Regions from separate parts of the Priestia filamentosa genome, predicted to be linked through region 3. Evidence: riboswitches for the same ligand, from Rfam matches in the RefSeq annotation. Region 3 holds a riboswitch; each other region holds the start of a gene.

Region 1 (3,278 bases), on a different contig from region 3:
AACTTCATGATGTAAGAAACGAGCATTTTTAGCACCTGTAAGCGGCATAATACCGATATAGATAGGAGCTTTTAAACTTTTAGTTGCTTCATAGACATCTTCAAGCTGCTCAATTGAATAAATAGGCTGAGAGATAAAGTAATCTGCTCCACAATCAACTTTTTTCTCAAGGCGTTGCACGGCTCTGTCAAGGTGGCGGACATTAGGGTTGAAAGCTCCTGCAATTGAAAAGTTTGTTTTTTGGCCAAGAGGTTTACCTGAAAATGAAACTCCCTCATTGAACTGTTTAATAAGGCGAATCAAATCAAAAGAAGAGAGATCATATACAGATGTAGCACCAGGGAAATCTCCAATCTTTGATGGATCGCCTGTTAGAGCAAGAACCTGATTGAATCCTAGCGTATGCATGCCCATTAAGTGTGACTGAAGACCAATCAAGTTATGATCTCGACACGTTAAATGAATAAGTGGGCGCGTTTTTAGCTGATCTTTTAAAAGTGAAGCCATCGCTAGGTTACTAATACGTGGACTTGCTAGAGAGTTATCCGCAAGTGTTAATGCATCAATCCCAGCTGCTTGAAGAGCATGAGCTCCCTTTAGAAATTTATCAACTCCAAGCTTTTTAGGTGGATCAAGTTCAACAATAATAGAGTGCTTTTCTTGTACAATTTCATGAAGATGGGGTTGTGCCTGAATCTCTTGACTAAGAACCTCAATTGGTGGAGCTTCCTTTACGGTTTTTTCTGTAATCGGTACAGCATTTTTGAGCGCTTTTGCCATTGCTTCAATATGGGAAGGTGTTGTTCCGCAGCATCCGCCAAGTAATCGAACTCCTTGGTCTTTAAACGCAAGAGCTGTTTTGTAGAAATAGTCTGGATCTGTTTCATAAATAAGGCGACCATCAACATATTGAGGTAAACTAGCATTTGGATATGCTGATAGAAAACTTTTATCTAAAAGAGGAACTTCCTCTAAAATTTCAAGCATATGATAAGGACCTTGACGACAGTTTGTACCTACAACATCTGCTCCGAGTTCTTCTAATATTTTTAAAGCTTTCACAATAGGGGTGCCGTCTTGAAGAACTCCTTTTTCATGGAGAGAGACGTTTGTCACGATAGGTTTATCTGTCTCATGACGTGCGATTTCTAAAACGGTTTTCAGCTCTTCCAAGTCATAAAATGTTTCAAAAAGAAGTCCGTCAACATCCTCAGACAAAAGCCAAAAAAGCTGTTCTCTAAAGCTTCTTTTAATTTCTTCAAGAGAAATAATACTTTTTTGGAACGATCGAATTCCGCCAATTGTACCTAGAACGTATCCAGAATCTCCAACTGCTTTTTTTGCGAGACGAACTCCTTCAATGTTGATGTCCTTTACTTTTTCTTCCGCTCCATATCTTTTAAGCTTCGGGAAATTTGCTCCATATGTATTTGTTTGAATAACAGAAGCACCTGCTTTTTGATATGCTTTGTGAATGTTAAAAATATCTTCTGGCTTTGTAATGTTTAATTCTTCAAAACAGTTATCAATTCCGTGAGCATGAAGCAGTGTGCCCATTGCCCCATCCCCAATTAGAATTTTCGACTGCAAATCCTCAAGTAAACCCATCTTCATCTCCCCCTTTTAGTGAATATCACTTTCCTAATAAAAAAAGCCTTCTTTATGAAAAGAAGACTTATAGTTGTCTTCTTATCTTCTAAGCAAATATGCTTACTGGATTTAGCACCTTGTTACAAACGTAACTGGTTGCTGAAGTTTCATAGGGCCAGTCCCTCCACTTCTCGTGATAAGAAATATTTATATACATATTAATTTGGATAATTTTTAAATATACTAATAATAACTTTTACTTTTCCTTGGAAAGTGTATCTGATTTTTGAAATTATACAATAATTTCTGAACATTTTAAACCCTTTTTTTAAAATTCTCTTTTTTAAGGGCAAATATACTCTAAAAAAGCTGAAGGGATAAATTTGGATATTGAACTTTATTTTAGGAAGAATGTTCGGATTTAAAAGGGAAAGAATCAGAAAGTACAAGAAAAGAAGCAAAAAGTTATGACTTTTGTGAGAACCTCTGCTATAATAAAGTCAAATTTCATAGTTATCCTTCGGGGTCAGGTGAAAATCCTAACCGGCGGTGGTGAATAATGATTGTATTCTAAGCCCGCGACCCGCATGTCTTTACTGAGATGCGGTTGATCAAGTTTGAATCTTGAGCCGACAGTTAAAGTCTGGATGGGAGAAGGATCAGGTGCGACACTATCAGTTTGTGTTTTTTTAAACGTGCATAACGTTTTTTAAGCATACACATGATAGTCTGTTTTCGCTTATTTTCATTTTGTCAATATACTGATTCAGCATCTCTACCCCTTTAGGACGCATTCCTAAAGGGGTTTTTACGTATAAAGGGGTTCGTAATGGAGGGGGAAAAGTGAACGATCAAGCATATATGAAACTTGCTATACAAATGGCAAGTGCGACAATAGGACAAACTAAACCGAATCCAGCAGTTGGAGCTGTTGTTGTAAAAGATGGAGCAATCGTTGGAATGGGTGCACATTTAAAAGCAGGTGAACCACATGCTGAAGTTCATGCTTTAAATATGGCAGGAGACAAAGCTTATGGTGCGACAATTTATGTCACTCTTGAACCTTGTAGCCATTATGGGAAAACACCTCCATGTGCAGAGCTTATTATCCAAAAAGGCATTAAGCGCGCTGTTGTTGCATCTCTTGATTCAAATCCGCTTGTAGGTGGAAGAGGGATGGAAATGATGAAAAAGGCAGGCATCGAAGTGAAAGTCGGCGTTCTTGAAAAAGAGGCCAAAGCACTTAATCCTTTTTTTCTTCATTTTATGAGAGAAAAGCGTCCCTTTGTGACATTAAAGGCTGCCATGAGTTTGGATGGTAAAATTGCAACAAAAACTGGAGAAAGCAAGTGGATCACAGGTGAACAAGCAAGACTTGATGGTCATCGTCTTCGGCATTCTCATGATGGAATTCTAGTTGGAGCAAATACAGTGATAGCTGATAATCCATTGTTGACAACAAGAATTATGGGCCATGCGCGTCACCCAATTCGTATTGTGCTAGACACCACCCTTAAAATTTCACCTGAGGCTAAGATTTTTCAAGATGATTCTGCTGAAACGTGGATTATTACAGGAAATGTTGGAGAAGAGAAGAAAGCTCCTTTTGTTAAAGAGCATGTTTCTATTTTTTCACTCCAGCAGCCTCAAAATATAGAGCATATTTTAGAACTTTTAGCAGCAAAAGG
Region 2 (3,278 bases), on a different contig from region 3:
TATCTCCATTTGCAGAAATGCGGTCGGCTCCAACAATAACAGCGTCGACTTTCTTTTTTTTCATTGTATGTGCAGCCATGCTATCAGTAATTAATGTAACATTTACCCCGCTTTGTAACAGTTCCCACGTTGTTAATCGTGCACCTTGTAAGAGAGGGCGAGTTTCACAAGCAAATACATGGATAGGGAAGTCAACTTCTGCTGCGAGATGGAAAGGAGCTAACGCTGTACCATAATAAGCGGTGGCAATTGATCCTGCGTTACAGATGGTCATTACAGAATCATTCTTATTAAAAAGTGACAAAGCATGCTGTCCAATGTTATAACAGATATTTTCATCCTCAACGCTAATCAAAATAGCCTCATGAACAAGATTTGTTTTTGCTTCATTGACAGAAGCTGCATGCTCAATTTTATTTTGTAAACGATGAAGGGCCCATGTTAAATTAACGGCCGTTGGGCGAGAAGAAGCAAGGTATAAGCTTTTTTCACGAATATGTGTATGAAATTCTTGTAAGTCCTCTCCTTCAAATTTTGATCCAGCTAGGGCTAATCCAAAAGCAGCGGCAATTCCAATTGCTGGTGCTCCACGTACTTTTAAAGTTTTAATAGCATCCCATACATCTTCAATTGTTTCTAAAGTTAGAAATTCAACAGAATTGGGAATAAGTTGTTGATTTAAAATTTTAATAGAATCCTCTTTCCATTCTACCGATCTCGGTATGGCCATTTTTCTTTCATCCTTTCTAAACAGTTCTAGCATTATTTCCTAAAAATTCATTATTTTCAATATAAAACTCATGCAAGTCTTGAACATTTTTAATCTCTACTCGATTTAAAATAAGAGATCTTCCTATATCTAAAGCAATCTCTTTTGTACGAATACGAAGCTCACTTTCTTCAATCGTATCAAGATCTGCTACATGAGCAAGCCCAATTGTTCGGCGGATCATTTCACATCCTGCAAAACCTAATGCATCTTGCCAAACGGTGCGGAGTGTATAGTCAAGATAGCCGTTAACTTGTAGAAAAGGATTGTTTTTATCCTCTTTCCAAAGAGACGTAAATACAGAGGAAAAAGTTTCCCATGTATCATGAATAAAGCCAAAAAGCTCAGTTTGAGCTGGAGGACGACGGAGGGCATTAAACAATAAATTTGCGATAAAATGACCTAAGTCAAAACCAAAAGGGCCATAAAAAGCAAATTCAGGATCGATAATTTTTGTTTCATGCTCGCTAGCAAAAATACTTCCTGTATGTAAATCACCATGAATAAGGGCATCGCCGTTTGTTAAAAACAGCCTCTTCAATTTAGCTACTTCAAGCTTAAGTTCATCTTCTTTCCAAAGTTGTTCTACTTTTTCTGATAGTTCCGGTTCAAAATCATTTGTATCATGATCAAAGAATGGGTCTGTAAAAACGAGGTCTTCTGTTATTTTACAAAGCTCAGGGTTTGAAAATTGCTGTGCTTTTTCTTTCTTTTCAGTTGGACTTAGTCCTAAATCAGATGTTTTAAAGAGAATGTGAGCTAAAAAGGTGCCAATATCTTTTCCTAAATTCGGATAAGAGTCACCTTTAATAAGTCCTGTTCTGGCAATGGAAAGATGCGATAAATCCTCCATAATTGTTAGTGCGAGCGTCTCATTACTGTACAACACCTCAGGAACAAGGTGAGGGGTGAATTTTGCAAATTGCAACAAAGCTTCGCTTTCAATTTTGGCTCGCTTCAGCGTTAATGGCCAGCTTTCTCCCACAACTTTAGCGTATGGTAAAGCTTGCTTTACAATCCATTTTTTCGTGCTGCCTTGAGTGCTCATTTGAAAAACAAGGTTAAGGTTCCCATCGCCAATTTCACGGCATGTTACATGTTCATCTTCAGCAAAAAAATGAAGTTTTTTTAAAAGGGATATAGCGCTTTCTTCTGTTAACGGTTTATAAACATCAAATTGAAAAGTCATAAGAGAAGTAAACCTCCAAAATAGATTTGTTTAATCGGAATTAAGAAGTGAAAGGGAGTAGGGGTGCTTATTCAACAATGAAAAAGCCCCTTTCCTTTATGAAAGAGGCTTGAAGATATGGTCAAACCTCTTATCTTTCAGAAAGGATATTCTTTCTGTTGGAAGTAGCACCGTGCCACTTTTGCGTTCATTTTACACATAATGAACAAATGGTCGGTTGCTGGGCGTCAAAGGGCCAATTCCCTCAGCCAACTCTTGATAAGAGTATATGTGATTTTAAATTGGAAATGAAATAACACTGTTTGAAAAGTATACTAGCAACGATTGTAGATTTTGTCAACACGTAAATTTAAAATTAGGTTGTTTGTTTAGAGCGAGAAAAACTTTTCTTTTTTCATCTTTACAGAAATGAAAGAAGCATATATCATGAATCATTAGAATTTGTAGAATTTTTCGAGAGGTTGTTTATGATGAAAATATTTCAGCAGTCAGATCGTTTAAAAGGTTTACCAGAACAGTTTTTTGCTTCTCTTGTTAAAAAAGTAGCAAAAGAGGCAAGTGAAGGACATGACTTAATTAATTTTGGTCAGGGAAATCCAGATAAGCCGACTCCTGAGCATATTGTAAAGGCGCTTCAAGAAGCAAGTAATAATCCTCACTTTCACGGTTATCCACCTTTTCAAGGCCACGGTTTTTTAAAAGAGGCTGCAGCCTCTTTTTATAAACAAGAATATGGAGTAACAATCGATCCAACAAAAGAAGTAGCCATTTTATTTGGCGGAAAAGCAGGATTGGTTGAAATTCCCCAGTGTTTGCTTAATAAAGGGGATGGTGTCCTTATTCCAGATCCGGGTTATCCGGACTATTTATCAGGGGTTGCGCTAGCTGGCGCAACATTAACTAAAATGCCTTTAACAGAGCAAAATGATTTTTTACCTGACTATAGTTCGCTGTCAGAGGAAGATAAGCAACGTGCTAAGCTGATGTTTTTAAACTATCCAAATAATCCCACAGGTGCTGTTGCTTCAAAAGAGTTTTTTGAAGATACGGTGAGCTTTGCCGACAAAAATGATATCTGTGTTGTTCACGATTTTGCTTATGGAGCAATCGGATTTGATGGCAAGAAGCCAAGAAGTTTTTTGCAAACTGAAGGAGCAAAAGACGTTGGGATTGAGATTTATACGTTTTCTAAAACATTTAATATGGCAGGATGGCGCATTGCTTTTGCAGTTGGAAACGAGAGTGTTATTAAAGCAATTGAACTTTTACAAGATCACCTTTATGTTAGTATTTTTAGTCCTATTCAAAAAGCGGCCGAAG
Region 3 (3,278 bases):
TCTCAACTGTTGCTTGCTGAAAAGACTCTAAGTCAACGTTTGGAAACCATTCACTAAGCATGATTGATCACCTCTACTTCGATGTTCTCTTGTTGTAAAAAGGCTAATGCCTTGTTTAGTTCTTCTTCATTTCCATCAAGATGGATAAATAATGTACCGTACGCACCATCTTGGAGCTGAGACACTTTCCCTTGTACAATATTTACTGCAATATCAAATTTTCTGATAAGCTGAGTAATAAGCGGCTGTTCTGCATCATCTCCAATAAATGTGAGCTGTACAATTCGTCCACTCTTATAGCGTTCTACTAAAGTAGAGATTGTTTCAGAAGCATCTTCTGCTTCTGCTATTTGCTTAACAAAACGTTTTGTTACGTTCTGCTGTGGGTTGCGGAAGACTTCTAATACTTCACCATGCTCCACGATATTCCCGCTCTCCATCACTGCTACACGATGACAAATTTTGCGAATAACGTGCATTTCATGCGTAATAAGGACAATTGTTAGTCCTAATTTTTTATTGATGTCTACAAGTAAATCTAAAATCGAATCTGTTGTTTGAGGATCAAGTGCTGAAGTTGCTTCATCACAAAGAAGGACTTTTGGATTGTTAGCAAGTGCTCTCGCAATTCCAACCCTTTGTTTTTGTCCCCCACTTAATTGAGAAGGATAAGCTTTCTCGCGCCCTTCAAGCCCAACAAGCTTAATAAGCTCCTCCGCTCTTTTTTGTCTCTCTTTCTTTGGTACTCCGGCAATTTCAAGAGGAAACGAAATATTGTCACGTACAGTTCGGGACCATAATAAATTGAAATGTTGAAAGATCATCCCTATTTCTTGACGAGCTTTTCGAAGCTGTTCGCCCTTTATATGACCAATATTGTTATCTGCTACTACGACATCCCCACTTGTAGGTTTCTCAAGGCCGTTAAAAAGCCGAACCATCGTACTTTTTCCGGCTCCGCTGTAACCGATAATCCCAAAGATTTCTCCCTTTCCAACTTCGAGATTGACGTCTTTGACTGCTACAACTTCACCTGATTTTGTTTTATATGTCTTGTTGACGTTCTTCAATGTAATCATTGCGTATTCACCTTCTTCGATCTGTCAGTTATTCTTATTTACCGTTTAAAAAGTCAGTTTTTTCCGATAAAGAGGCCTAGTAATGAAGAATAGTATCCCCAAACAAAATCTTTTCAGCATAATAAAAAAACCTTTCTGCACGACGAGCAGAAAGGTTGTGTATGTTCAAGCCTCTCTCTCATCTCTCAAAGTCGTATTACACAACTTTGCAGGAATTGGCACCTTTTCAGATTATCTGACGGTTGCCGGGCTTCATCGGGCACAGTCCCTCCACCTCTCTTGATAAGAGTTGCAATATTTAATTAAACGATTAGAAGTTACGAGAGTGATTGTAGCACCTATCATAAACAATGTCAAATAATTTTCAACAGTGGTAACATTTCTATTTTTTGCTATGAGGCTAACTGCACAACTTTTCCTTTTTGCTCTTTTGTAGCCAGTTTAATCAACATTTCAGCTTTCAGAACGTCTGCAAAACTACCTTCTATAACCACTTGGTGCTGTTTACTTAGCTTCTGCAGAGCTTCTAAACTTAGTAGCAAATCATAATAACTTTTATTATCACCCTGAATCCGAACGTTTGCTTGTTGAACTAATCCAGACACAACAATTTGCTCGCCTTTTGAAATAAGCAAGGAATAGGAATCTGTTTCATCTTGAAGAGAAATAACAAAATATTCTTCTCCCATTAACGGCAGTAAGTGAGCGCTTTTAGTAAGGCGTTTCATAAAACTGTGAACTAATGTTTTTAGTTTCATCCGCTTACACTCCTTTTTTCTCGTATTGTTAAAGTTCTCTCTTTTTTTTCCTGTTCCTTGTTCTTTTTCTCGACAATCTCTTTTCTTAAACTTCAAACAATGTCGTAACACTTTTATTTCCTAAGAAATATGTCAAAAAGTGCTTTACATTAGCGTAAAGCACTTTCATAAGAGCCTAATTTTCCAATAATATTTTCAACTGAATGAAAAGCATATACTTTTTCTTCTAATTTCCCATCTTTCAAAATGAGCAAACACGGCACACTTTCTATCTTAAATTCACTTGCCTTATTTGGCATATAGTTTAAATTAGCTACTCCAATATTTACATCTGGTAGCACTTTCTCACTTACTTCAAGCATCTTCTTCGCAAGCTGACATGTTCCACAAAGTGGTGTGTAAAAATAGAGAAAGCGATATCCTTCTTTGTTTATATTTTCATTTACAATCTCTTCTGTCCATTCCTGCATCATTAACCAAATCCTTTAAACTAAAAATTCTGTGTTGATATCAATATTAGCACTCAACAACACGGTCGCAATATGGTTTCTTGGTGCAGCAGCTACTTCTCGATAAGCTCGATCAATATAAAGATGTTCTGCTTCAGGAAATTCACGACGAAATTGTTTTCTAAGCTTATCTCCAGCATCGTCTGAATCGACTAATATATAGACGTCCCTGTCGAATGTTGCATCAATAATTTCATCAAGTTTGGCAACGCTAAGCGTGCCATTTGTACAAATGATCTCAATCGGTTCTCTAATAATGTTTTCAATTCTTTTTTTATCCGATCTTCCCTCAACAATAATTACCTTATCCATACCTTCTACCATTGTCATCACCTGTTTGTTAGAATGTACACCAATATCCATTTATCCTTTAGTATACAGTATTCGCTTTCTCACGTCTTTTCCCCTGTTTCTTCATATTTAATTTTATAAAATGCTTTCTTTAAGAGAAAAAGCAGCGGAATCCCGCTGCTTTTTAACACCAACCTTCTTCATTGTCACAATCTGTGTACTTCATATCTTTACCTGTTGTAACATCTGTATGTTGGTAAAATTTATTATCGCGATATTGATATCCGTTATTTAACTGATACTCTGATTTTCCTTGCTCGTTAACAGTCATCTTCCCAATCGGTTCATTTTCAACGTATAAATTCAATTCATCATTTACATACTTTCCGACAACGCGGTCCGTTACATCAATATGACGCTTTTCTAACATTAAGCTTCACTCCTTCTAGACGAATCTAACTATAGATTCTCCTGAAAGCGAAGGGTTCATAAATGAAATTTTTCCCTTTTCAAAAATAAAAAAAAGGAATGTTTCCAAAAGGGAAACATTCCTTTTTTTATTCTGAAATCATTTTTTGATATTCTTCTGCTGTCATTAATTTCTCAATATCTTCCTTATTATCAGGTTCTAAAACAATCAT

The links. Region 3 has a riboswitch for S-adenosylmethionine ahead of B9N79_RS18090 (methionine ABC transporter ATP-binding protein). Riboswitches for the same ligand answer to the same signal wherever they lie in the genome.
Region 1: another riboswitch for S-adenosylmethionine. It lies ahead of B9N79_RS14105 (bifunctional homocysteine S-methyltransferase/methylenetetrahydrofolate reductase); the one in region 3 lies ahead of B9N79_RS18090 (methionine ABC transporter ATP-binding protein).
Region 2: another riboswitch for S-adenosylmethionine. It lies ahead of mtnK (S-methyl-5-thioribose kinase); the one in region 3 lies ahead of B9N79_RS18090 (methionine ABC transporter ATP-binding protein).

The regions. Positions count from the first base shown of each region.
Region 1 covers NZ_FXAJ01000003.1:118,654-121,931, forward strand. The annotation lists gene B9N79_RS14105 (bifunctional homocysteine S-methyltransferase/methylenetetrahydrofolate reductase) at 1-1,608, opposite strand, end outside; SAM riboswitch class I at 1,687-1,793, opposite strand; FMN riboswitch at 2,103-2,253, shown strand; gene ribD (bifunctional diaminohydroxyphosphoribosylaminopyrimidine deaminase/5-amino-6-(5-phosphoribosylamino)uracil reductase RibD) at 2,434-3,278, shown strand, end outside.
Region 2 covers NZ_FXAJ01000003.1:81,155-84,432, forward strand. The annotation lists gene mtnA (S-methyl-5-thioribose-1-phosphate isomerase) at 1-730, opposite strand, end outside; gene mtnK (S-methyl-5-thioribose kinase) at 747-1,958, opposite strand; SAM riboswitch class I at 2,086-2,223, opposite strand; gene B9N79_RS13925 (pyridoxal phosphate-dependent aminotransferase) at 2,429-3,278, shown strand, end outside.
Region 3 covers NZ_FXAJ01000005.1:68,340-71,617, forward strand. The annotation lists gene B9N79_RS18085 (methionine ABC transporter permease) at 1-61, opposite strand, end outside; gene B9N79_RS18090 (methionine ABC transporter ATP-binding protein) at 54-1,079, opposite strand; SAM riboswitch class I at 1,255-1,368, opposite strand; gene B9N79_RS18095 (SCP2 sterol-binding domain-containing protein) at 1,472-1,837, opposite strand; gene B9N79_RS18100 (thioredoxin family protein) at 1,987-2,307, opposite strand; gene B9N79_RS18105 (toprim domain-containing protein) at 2,323-2,670, opposite strand; gene B9N79_RS18110 (YusG family protein) at 2,822-3,067, opposite strand; gene gcvH (glycine cleavage system protein GcvH) at 3,195-3,278, opposite strand, start outside.